Linked DNA regions of Thermobifida alba. The protein of the gene in region 2 interacts with the protein of the main gene of each other region in a pairwise test. Links are inferred from orthologs where the notes say so. Each region holds a gene or a part of one and is shown on either strand. Other genes may lie near its edges.

Region 1 (3,916 bases), 2.3 Mb from region 2 along the record:
GCGGCTGCTGGTGCGCGTCCGTGGCCGCGGCCTCGACCGCGGGACCGCGCGCGTCCCACAGCAGACCGCCGACGACGGCCGCGGTACTCACCGCGGCGGCCCCGCCCACCACGGCTGCCCAGCGCAGCAGGGTCCGCCGTCTCGCCTCGCCCATGTCCGCCGCCTCTCCTCAGCCGGGACGTCCGACCGTTCTTCCGCACACCGCGGGGCCGCGGCGGCGAGCCGCGGCCCCGGCGACGCCGGTGGTGGTCACCCCTGGGCGACCACGATGTTGACCAGTTTGGGTTCGCGCACGACGACCTTGCGGATCTCGCGCCCGGCGATGAAGTTCTGCACCTTCTCCGAGGCCAGGGCCAGCCGCTCCAGTTCCTCGGCGGAGATGTCCGGCGACACCTGCAGCTTGTCGCGGACCTTGCTGGCCACCTGGACCACGCAGGTCACGCTCTCCTGCACCAGCAGCGCGGGGTCGGGCTCGCGCCAGGTGCCCACCGCCACCGATCCGGAGTGGCCGAGCAGTTCCCAGCCCTCCTCGGCGACGTAGGGCGCGAACAGGCCCAGCGTGATCGCGACGACCTCGGCGGCCTCGCGCACCGCGGGGTCGGCGGCCCCCGGGCCCGCGTCGATCGCCCGGCGGGTGGCGGTGACCAGCTCCATGATCCGCGCGATGGCGACGTTGAACCGCTGAGCCTCGACGGCCTCGGTGACCTTCGCCAGGGTCTGGTGGGTGACCCGGCGCAGCCCCGGGTCCCCGGCGGCCGGGTCGACGCCCGGCGCGGAGGCGGCCCCGGCCTGGGCCATCACCCGGTAGGCGCGGTTGAGGAACTTCAGGGAGGCGCCCGGGGAGACGTCGGCCCAGTCGATGTCCTCCTCCGGAGGACCGGCGAAGACCACGGTCAGCCGGACCGCGTCGACGCCGTACCGGTCGATCTCCTGGCCCAGGTCCACGCCGTTGCCCAGCGACTTGGACATCGCCTTGCCCTGGTTGATGACCTGCCCCTGGTTGAGCAGCCGGACGAAGGGCTCGGTGAAGGACACCATGCCCATGTCGTGGAGCACCTTGGTGAAGAACCTGCTGTAGAGCAGGTGCAGGATCGCGTGCTCCACGCCGCCGACGTACTGGTCGATCGGCCCCCACTTCTCGACCTTCTCCACGTCGAACGGCGCGGTGTCCAGGTCCGGCGAGCAGTAGCGCAGGAAGTACCAGGAGGAGTCGACGAAGGTGTCCATGGTGTCGGTGTCCCGCTTGGCGGCGCCGCCGCAGCGGGGGCAGGACACGTTGACCCAGTCGGTGGCCGCGGCCAGCGGGGAGATCCCCTTGGGGGCCAGGTCCGCGCCGCGCAGGTTCTCGGGCAGCCGCACCGGCAGCTCGGAGTCGGGGACCGGGACCTCGCCGCAGTCGGGGCAGTGGATGATCGGGATCGGGGTGCCCCAGAAGCGCTGGCGGGACAGCAGCCAGTCGCGCAGCCGGTAGTTGACGGCGGCCTTTCCGGTACCGCGCTCGGTGAGGATCTCGATGATGCGCGGGATGGCCTCGTTCTTGCTCAGCCCGTCCAGCGGACCGGAGTTGACCAGGACGCCCTCGCCCGGGGTGGCGACCCCGGTCTCGGCGGGGTCGGGTTCGCCGGTGTCGACCACGACCCGCACCGGCAGGTCGAAGGCGCGGGCGAAGTCCAGGTCGCGCTGGTCGTGGGCGGGCACCGCCATGATCGCGCCGTGTCCGTAGTCGGCCAGCACGTAGTCGGCGGCCCACACCGGGATGCGCTCGCCGTTGACCGGGTTGATCGCGTGGCGTCCCAGGAAGACCCCGGTCTTCTCCCGCTCGGTGGACTGGCGCTCGATGTCGCTGAGCTTGCTGACCTGGGCGCGGTAGGCCTCGAAGGCCGCGCGCTGCTCGGGCGCGCACAGCTCCTCGGCCAGCGGCGCGTCGGCGGCCACCACGAAGAAGGTGGCCCCGTACAGGGTGTCGGGCCGGGTGGTGAAGACGGTGACCGGCTCGTCGCGGCCCTCGATCCGGAAGTCGACGTCGGCGCCCTCGGAACGGCCGATCCAGTTGCGCTGCATGGTCAGCACGCGCTCCGGCCAGCCGCCCTCCAGCTGCTCCATGTCGTCCAGCAGCCGCTGCGCGTAGTCGGTGATCTTGAAGTACCACTGGTTGAGCGCACGCCGCTCGACCTCGGTGTGGCAGCGCTCGCACCGGCCCTGCACGACCTGTTCGTTGGCGAGCACGGTCTGGTCCTTGGGGCACCAGTTGACCAGGCCGTCCTTGCGGTAGGCCAGGCCCCGCTCGAAGAACCGGAGGAAGAGCCACTGGTTCCACCGGTAGTACTCGGGGTCGCTGGTGTGCAGCCGACGGGACCAGTCCAGGGAGATGCCGTAGCGCCGGAACGACTCGGCCTGGGTCTCGATGTTGGCGTAGGTCCACTCGGCGGGGTGGGAGTTGTGCTTGATGGCGGCGTTCTCGGCGGGCAGCCCGAAGGAGTCCCAGCCGATCGGGTGCAGCACGTTCTCCCCGCGCGCGAAGTGGTAGCGCGCGATGACGTCGCCGATCGCGAACGCCTCGGCGTGCCCCATGTGGAGGTCACCCGAGGGGTAGGGGAACATGTCGAGCACATAGCGCCGCGGACGGGTGTCGGCCGGGTCCTCGCTGGCCGTGAAGGGGTTCTCCTTCGCCCACCGGGCCTGCCACTTCTCCTGGAGTGCCCGGGCGTCGTAGGAGTCGCTCGTCGTCTGGTCGCCGCTAACCGCTGTCATCGTTGGATGGTTCCTCTACCGGTGTTGCCCTGGGGCGGGTTCCGATCTGGCGTCCTGCCACTGGTGGACCAGCCTTCCGGCGCGTCGGCAGACCTCTGGGGCCGCCGGTTCCGGATGCCTTCCCTCAAGGTTAGCGTGCGACGACACCGCCGCGGCGCCCCGTTTCCCGGCCGCCGCCGGCGAAGCGCGCGCCGACCCCGGTGTGCTGTCGGAAGGGGCGCAAGTCCCACGCGTCGCCCCCGGGAAGCGACTACCGTGGACACGGTACGGAAACGTGCCGGCTCCCGGTTCTCCCCCGCCCCGCCGGTTGCCGCTCGGCGTGCTCCGCCGCGTCCCGGTCGGAAGGTGCGGCGTCCGAACGCCCGCCGCGCGGGCGCGGCCGTCCCGTTCCGCGACCGTCGTCGCCCCGTCCGCGGGGCGTGCCGGCGCGTGGGCGGGGCGGTGTCGGCGGACCGTCCCGCCCCGGTTGTGCAGCAGTCCGATCCCCGCCCGACAGCGGGGACTTCCCAGGAGGAGACCAGATGTCCCTGTTCGACGTCCGCACCGTGCTCCGGGTGTTCCTGGCCGCCGCGGTGGGTGCGGCGCTGGCGGCGTGTTCGGCGCAGGGCGAGCAGCCTCCCGCCGACACGGTCGCGGTGCAGAGCCCGGCCCCGGTGCTGGGCGACTACGACGACCGCATCCAGCTGGTCGAGGGCTCCCCCCACACCCTCGCGGCCGAGGACGGCGGCTCCGTCGTCCTGGAGGTCACCGGACACGACGAGGCGGAGCCGAGCGTGGTCGTCCGGGTGGCGCCGGAGGACGGCGAGGCCGAGGAGTGGACGGTGACCCTGGGCGACCTGATCGACGTGGCCGGGGCCACCTGGCGTGTCTCGGAGCTCGGCTTCAGCGACTCGATGCCCGGCTCGGTGACGCTCACCAGGGCGGAGTAACCATCCCCAACCTGGGCAGAACAGTTCTGGCTCCTGTCTTCCCCCATAAGTTACTGTGCAGTAGAACAGTGGTGGACGACACATCTCCCAAAGGAGACAGGATGCTCAATCTCTCGGTTCTGCTGGAGGACGGCGCCCGCAACCAACCCGAGCGCGACGCGATCGTCTTCGGCGACATGCGGCTGAACTACGCCCTGGTCGACATGATCGCCAACCAGGTGGCCAACCTGCTGGTG
Region 2 (4,566 bases):
CCATGCCCCGCGGTCGAGCATGGCCCCGAGGACCCGGACGTCGCGGTTCCCGGGCGTGAGTCGTCTAGTCTGATGCCTCGTGAACGAGCAGCAGCGCCACCCCTGGCAGCCGGGGTCCTACACCGGAATCGGGTCCTGGCCCGGCACCGACCCGGCCGAAGCCGTCCGCACCGTCCTGGGGGAACTCCCCCTCCTGCCGCACCTGCCGGAACTGCCCGGCCGGGGCGCCGGAGCCGACATGATCGGCCGCACCGGGGCACTGCTGGTGGAACTGCCCGTCGAGGTGCAGCCCTCGGGGTGGCGGGTCACCCAGCGCGCGGGACGCGACCTGGTGCGGGCGCGCAGCTTCCTCTCCTGGGACCTGGACGCCCTGGAGGAGCAGGCCGCCGAGTACACCGGACCACTGAAGATCCAGGTGGCGGGGCCGTGGACGATGGCCGCCTCGGTGGAGCTGCGCGGCGGCGAGAAGATGCTGGCCGACCCCGGGGCCGTCGCGGACCTGTGCGAGTCGCTGGTCGAGGGGCTGCTCGCGCACCTGGCCGACGTGCGGGCCCGGGTGCCCGGAGCGGACCTGCTCGTCCAGGTCGACGAGCCGTCCCTGCCCGCCGTGCTCACCGGATCGGTGCCCACCGCCAGCGGCTACGGCCGGCTGCGCGCGGTGGACCGGGTCGTGGTCGAGGAGCGGCTGCGCGCGCTGTTCACCGCGATCGGCGACGCGGGAGGCCATCCCGTGGCGCACTGCTGCGCCCCCCGGGTCCCCGTCGACCTGCTGCGCCGCTCCGGGGCGCGCGCCCTCAGCCTCGACGCCACCCACCTGACCCGCGAGTCCGACGAGCCCCTCGGGGTGGCGGTGGAGTCTGGGGTGGGCCTCCTGCTCGGCGTGGTCCCCGCCGTCGACCGGCGGCTGTCACCCCCTGTCGATACTGTCGAACCAGTACGTGAACTGTGGCACCGGATCGGTTTCGACCCCGAACAGGCCACCCGCGACGTGGTCATCACCCCCGTGTGCGGGCTGGCCGGGGCTTCGCCGGGCCATGCCCGTGCCGCACTCGACCTGTGCCGCGAGGCAGCGCGGGTGCTGCGCGAGGAGCCGCGGGCCCGGCAGTGAACGAAAGGACGCGTGCGTGAGCGCACCACACCCGACCCCCGCCGACGACATCCCCGCCGACGTGCGGGAACGGCACGCGCGGCTGAGCCAGGACCTCGACGACCACAGCTACCGCTACTACCTCGGATCGCCGATCGTCTCCGACGCCGAGTACGACCGGATGATGGCGGAGCTGCGGGAGCTGGAGGACCGGTACCCGTCGCTGGTCACCCCGGACTCGCCCACCCAGAAGGCCGGCGCCCCCATCAGCAACGAGTTCGCGCCGGTCGAGCACCTGGAGCGGATGCAGAGCCTGGACAACGCGTTCGACGACGAGCAGCTGACGGCCTGGGCGCACCGGGTCGGCGCCGAGGTCCCGGTCGAGGCGTTCCTGTGCGAACTCAAGATCGACGGCCTGGCCGTGGACCTGGTGTACGAGAAGGGCCGCCTGGTGCGCGCCGCCACCCGCGGGGACGGCCGGGTCGGCGAGGACATCACCCTCAACATCCGCACCATCGACGCGGTCCCGCTCCGCCTGGACGAGTCCGTGCACCCCGCGCCCGAGCTGCTGGAGGTGCGCGGTGAGGTGTTCCTGCCCGCCACGGCGTTCGAGGAGCTCAACGCCCGGCTCGCCGACGAGGGCAAACCGCCGTTCGCCAACCCCCGCAACGCCGCGGCCGGGTCGCTGCGGCAGAAGGACCCGCGGGTCACCGCCTCCCGGCCGCTGAGCATGCTGGTGCACGGCGTCGGCGCGCACCGCGGGGTCGCCTTCACCCACCAGTCGCAGTCCTACGAGATGCTGGCGGCCTGGGGGCTGCCGGTCAGCGACCGCACCAGGGTGGTCTCCAGCCTCGACGAGGTCCGCGCCTACATCGCCCACTACGCCGAGCACCGCCACGACCCCGAGTACGAGATCGACGGCGTCGTGGTCAAGGTCGACGACGTCGCGCTGCAGCGCCGCCTCGGCTCCACCAGCCGCGCCCCGCGCTGGGCGATCGCCTACAAGTACCCGCCCGAGGAGGTCACCACCACGCTGCTCGACATCAAGACCAGCGTGGGCCGCACCGGCCGGGTCACCCCGTACGCGGTGCTGGAGCCGGTGCGGGTCGCCGGCTCCGAGGTCGAGTTCGCCACCCTGCACAACGCCCAGGAGGTGGCCCGCAAGGGCGTGCTGATCGGCGACACCGTGGTGGTGCGCAAGGCCGGGGACGTCATCCCGGAGGTCGTGGGGCCGGTGCTGGACAAGCGCACCGGGGCCGAGCGGCCCTTCGTGATGCCCGCCGAGTGCCCCGAGTGCGGCACCCCGCTCGGCCAGCAGAAGGAGGGCGACGTCGACCTGCGCTGCCCCAACACCCGCTACTGCAAGGGGCAGCTGCGTGAACGGCTGTTCTTCATCGCCGGACGCAAGGCCCTCGACATCGAGGCGCTGGGCTACGTGGCGGCCACCGCCCTGACCCAGCCGCTGGAACCGGCCGAGCCGCCGCTGCGCGACGAGGGCGACCTGTTCAACCTCACCGTCGAGCAGCTGCTGCCGATCCGCACCCTGGTCCTCGACCCCGACACCGCCGAGCCGAAACTCGACCCGAAAACCGGCGAGCCCAAGGTGGTGACCTTCTTCGCCAACCAGAAGGGCGAGCCGAAGAAGACCGTCGAGAAGCTGTTCGAGCAGCTGGAGGAGGCCAAGCGGCGCCCGCTGTGGCGGGTGCTGGTCGCGCTGTCCATCCGGCACGTCGGCCCCCGCGCGGCCGAGGACCTCGCCCGCCACTTCCGCTCCCTGGACGCCATCGCCCAGGCCAGTGAGGAGGAGCTGGTGGCGGTCGACGGGATCGGCCCGACCATCGCGCGCTCCATCGTCGACTGGTTCGCGGTCGACTGGCACCGCGAGATCGTCGAGAAGTGGCGGGCCGCCGGGGTCCGCATGGCGGAGGAGGGCGCCGACGAGGGCCCCCGGCTGCTGGACGGCGTCACCGTGGTCGTCACCGGTTCGCTGGAGGACTACAGCCGGGACGGGGCCAAGGAGGCCGTGCAGGAACTCGGCGGCAAGGTGACCGGATCGGTGTCCAAGAAGACCGACTTCGTGGTGGTCGGCGCGAACCCCGGCAGCAAGTACGACAAGGCTGTCAAGCTCGGTGTGCCGGTCCTCGACGAGGCGGGGTTCCGGGTGCTGCTCACCCAGGGGCCGGAAGCGGCCACGGCGGCACGGCTGGCCGTGGGGGAGACCCCCGAGGACTGAACCGTCCTTTTCGGAACAAACCGGCCCCCGGACTCCCGGGGGCCGGTTTGACCTGGCCAGTGAAGTAATACGATACGCGTTCAGAAGATCACCCAGCCGGTGCCGCCGTGGAGGGAGGGGCTTGTCCGCAGCGGTCTTCGGTTTACCTAAAGTCTGCGACCGGCGACACCTCGTGACGAAACGGCGTAAGCTGACCAGCAGCGGTACAAGCCGTTCACGACCGTTTCCGGCCATGGGGGATGGCCGGAACCGTCGAGTCAGAACCCGTGCGGGGCGCGAGGGGGCGGAGGGGGAACTCAGCCGTCCGCGCGTTCCATGAACCATCCCGAGGACGTCATGAAAGATCCCAACAGCACCCGGGATGTCGGCCCCCGGGTCGGGACGCCGCTGTGGCTGTACTTTGCCAGTACCACGGTGGCTGGTTGCGTTCTCCTCGTCGTGTCCCTGATCTGGCTGGGGGCCGACCGACTCCAGGTGTTCGCTACCGAGCCGCTCGTGTGGGTCCTGCTGTGCATGGTGATCATCGGCGAACTGCGTCCCATCGCCGCGCAACGGCCCGCGGGCGGCAGCGCCCCCACCTCGCTGCCCTTCGCCTTCGCCCTCGTCATCTACTACGGGCTGCCGGTCGCCGGACTGGCCCAGGCGGTGGGCTCCCTGCTGGCCGGTGCGGCCCGCGGCCACGCGCCGCACCGCATCGCCTTCAACATCGCCCAGTACACGCTGAGCTTCGGCGTCGCCGACGCCGTCATCCAGCTGGCCTACCCCCGCTCCCCGCTGGTGCCCTGGGTGCCCGAGGGCGTCGGACTGGTGGTGCTCGTCCTGGCCGCGGGCGCCTACTTCGTCGCCAACCTGCTCCTGGTCGAGTGCGCGGTCGCCATGCACGAACGCACCCCGCTGCACCGGGTGCTGACGAAGGACCTCGGCTACCGCCTCTTCGTCGCCGGCGTCCTGCTCAGCCTGGCGCCGCTGGTGGTCGTCGCCATGGCGCACTCGGTCTGGCTGGTCCCGCTGTTCTTCTTCCCGCTGGCCGCGCTGTACAGCAGCGCCTCGCTGTCGGTGAAACGCGAGTACCAGGCCAACCACGACGAACTCACCGGACTGGCCAACCGCAAACTGCTGATCCTGCGCACCCAGGAGGCGCTCGTCGAGGCCCAGGAGCGCAGGCAGCGCGTCGGTCTGCTGCTGCTCGACCTCGACCGCTTCAAGGAGGTCAACGACACCCTCGGCCATCCCACCGGCGACCGGC

The links. The genes of interacting proteins can lie anywhere in the genome.
Region 1: the proteins of ligA (region 2) and leuS interact in binary tests that used the Escherichia coli proteins (3 or more experiments, as listed by UniProt). The link is inferred for Thermobifida alba from one-to-one orthologs.

What each region holds. Positions count from the first base shown.
Region 1 is NZ_CP051627.1:2,445,217-2,449,132, forward strand. The notes cover bases 1-3,128. They hold leuS (leucine--tRNA ligase), read right to left. Parts: upstream 2,752-3,128; coding sequence 250-2,751; downstream 1-249. Other genes in these bases: FOF52_RS10830 (hypothetical protein), read right to left, coding at 1-154. Also shown: FOF52_RS10840 (DUF6406 domain-containing protein), read left to right, coding at 3,273-3,680; FOF52_RS10845 (long-chain-fatty-acid--CoA ligase), read left to right, coding at 3,782-3,916.
Region 2 is NZ_CP051627.1:4,704,147-4,708,712, forward strand. What follows is about bases 735-3,722. They hold ligA (NAD-dependent DNA ligase LigA), read left to right. Parts: upstream 735-1,124; coding sequence 1,125-3,320; downstream 3,321-3,722. Other genes in these bases: FOF52_RS21055 (methionine synthase), read left to right, coding at 735-1,108; FOF52_RS21065 (putative bifunctional diguanylate cyclase/phosphodiesterase), read left to right, coding at 3,657-3,722. In the rest of the region: more of FOF52_RS21055, read left to right, coding at 80-734; more of FOF52_RS21065, read left to right, coding at 3,723-4,566. UniProt on the Escherichia coli protein: DNA ligase that catalyzes the formation of phosphodiester linkages between 5'-phosphoryl and 3'-hydroxyl groups in double-stranded DNA using NAD as a coenzyme and as the energy source for the reaction.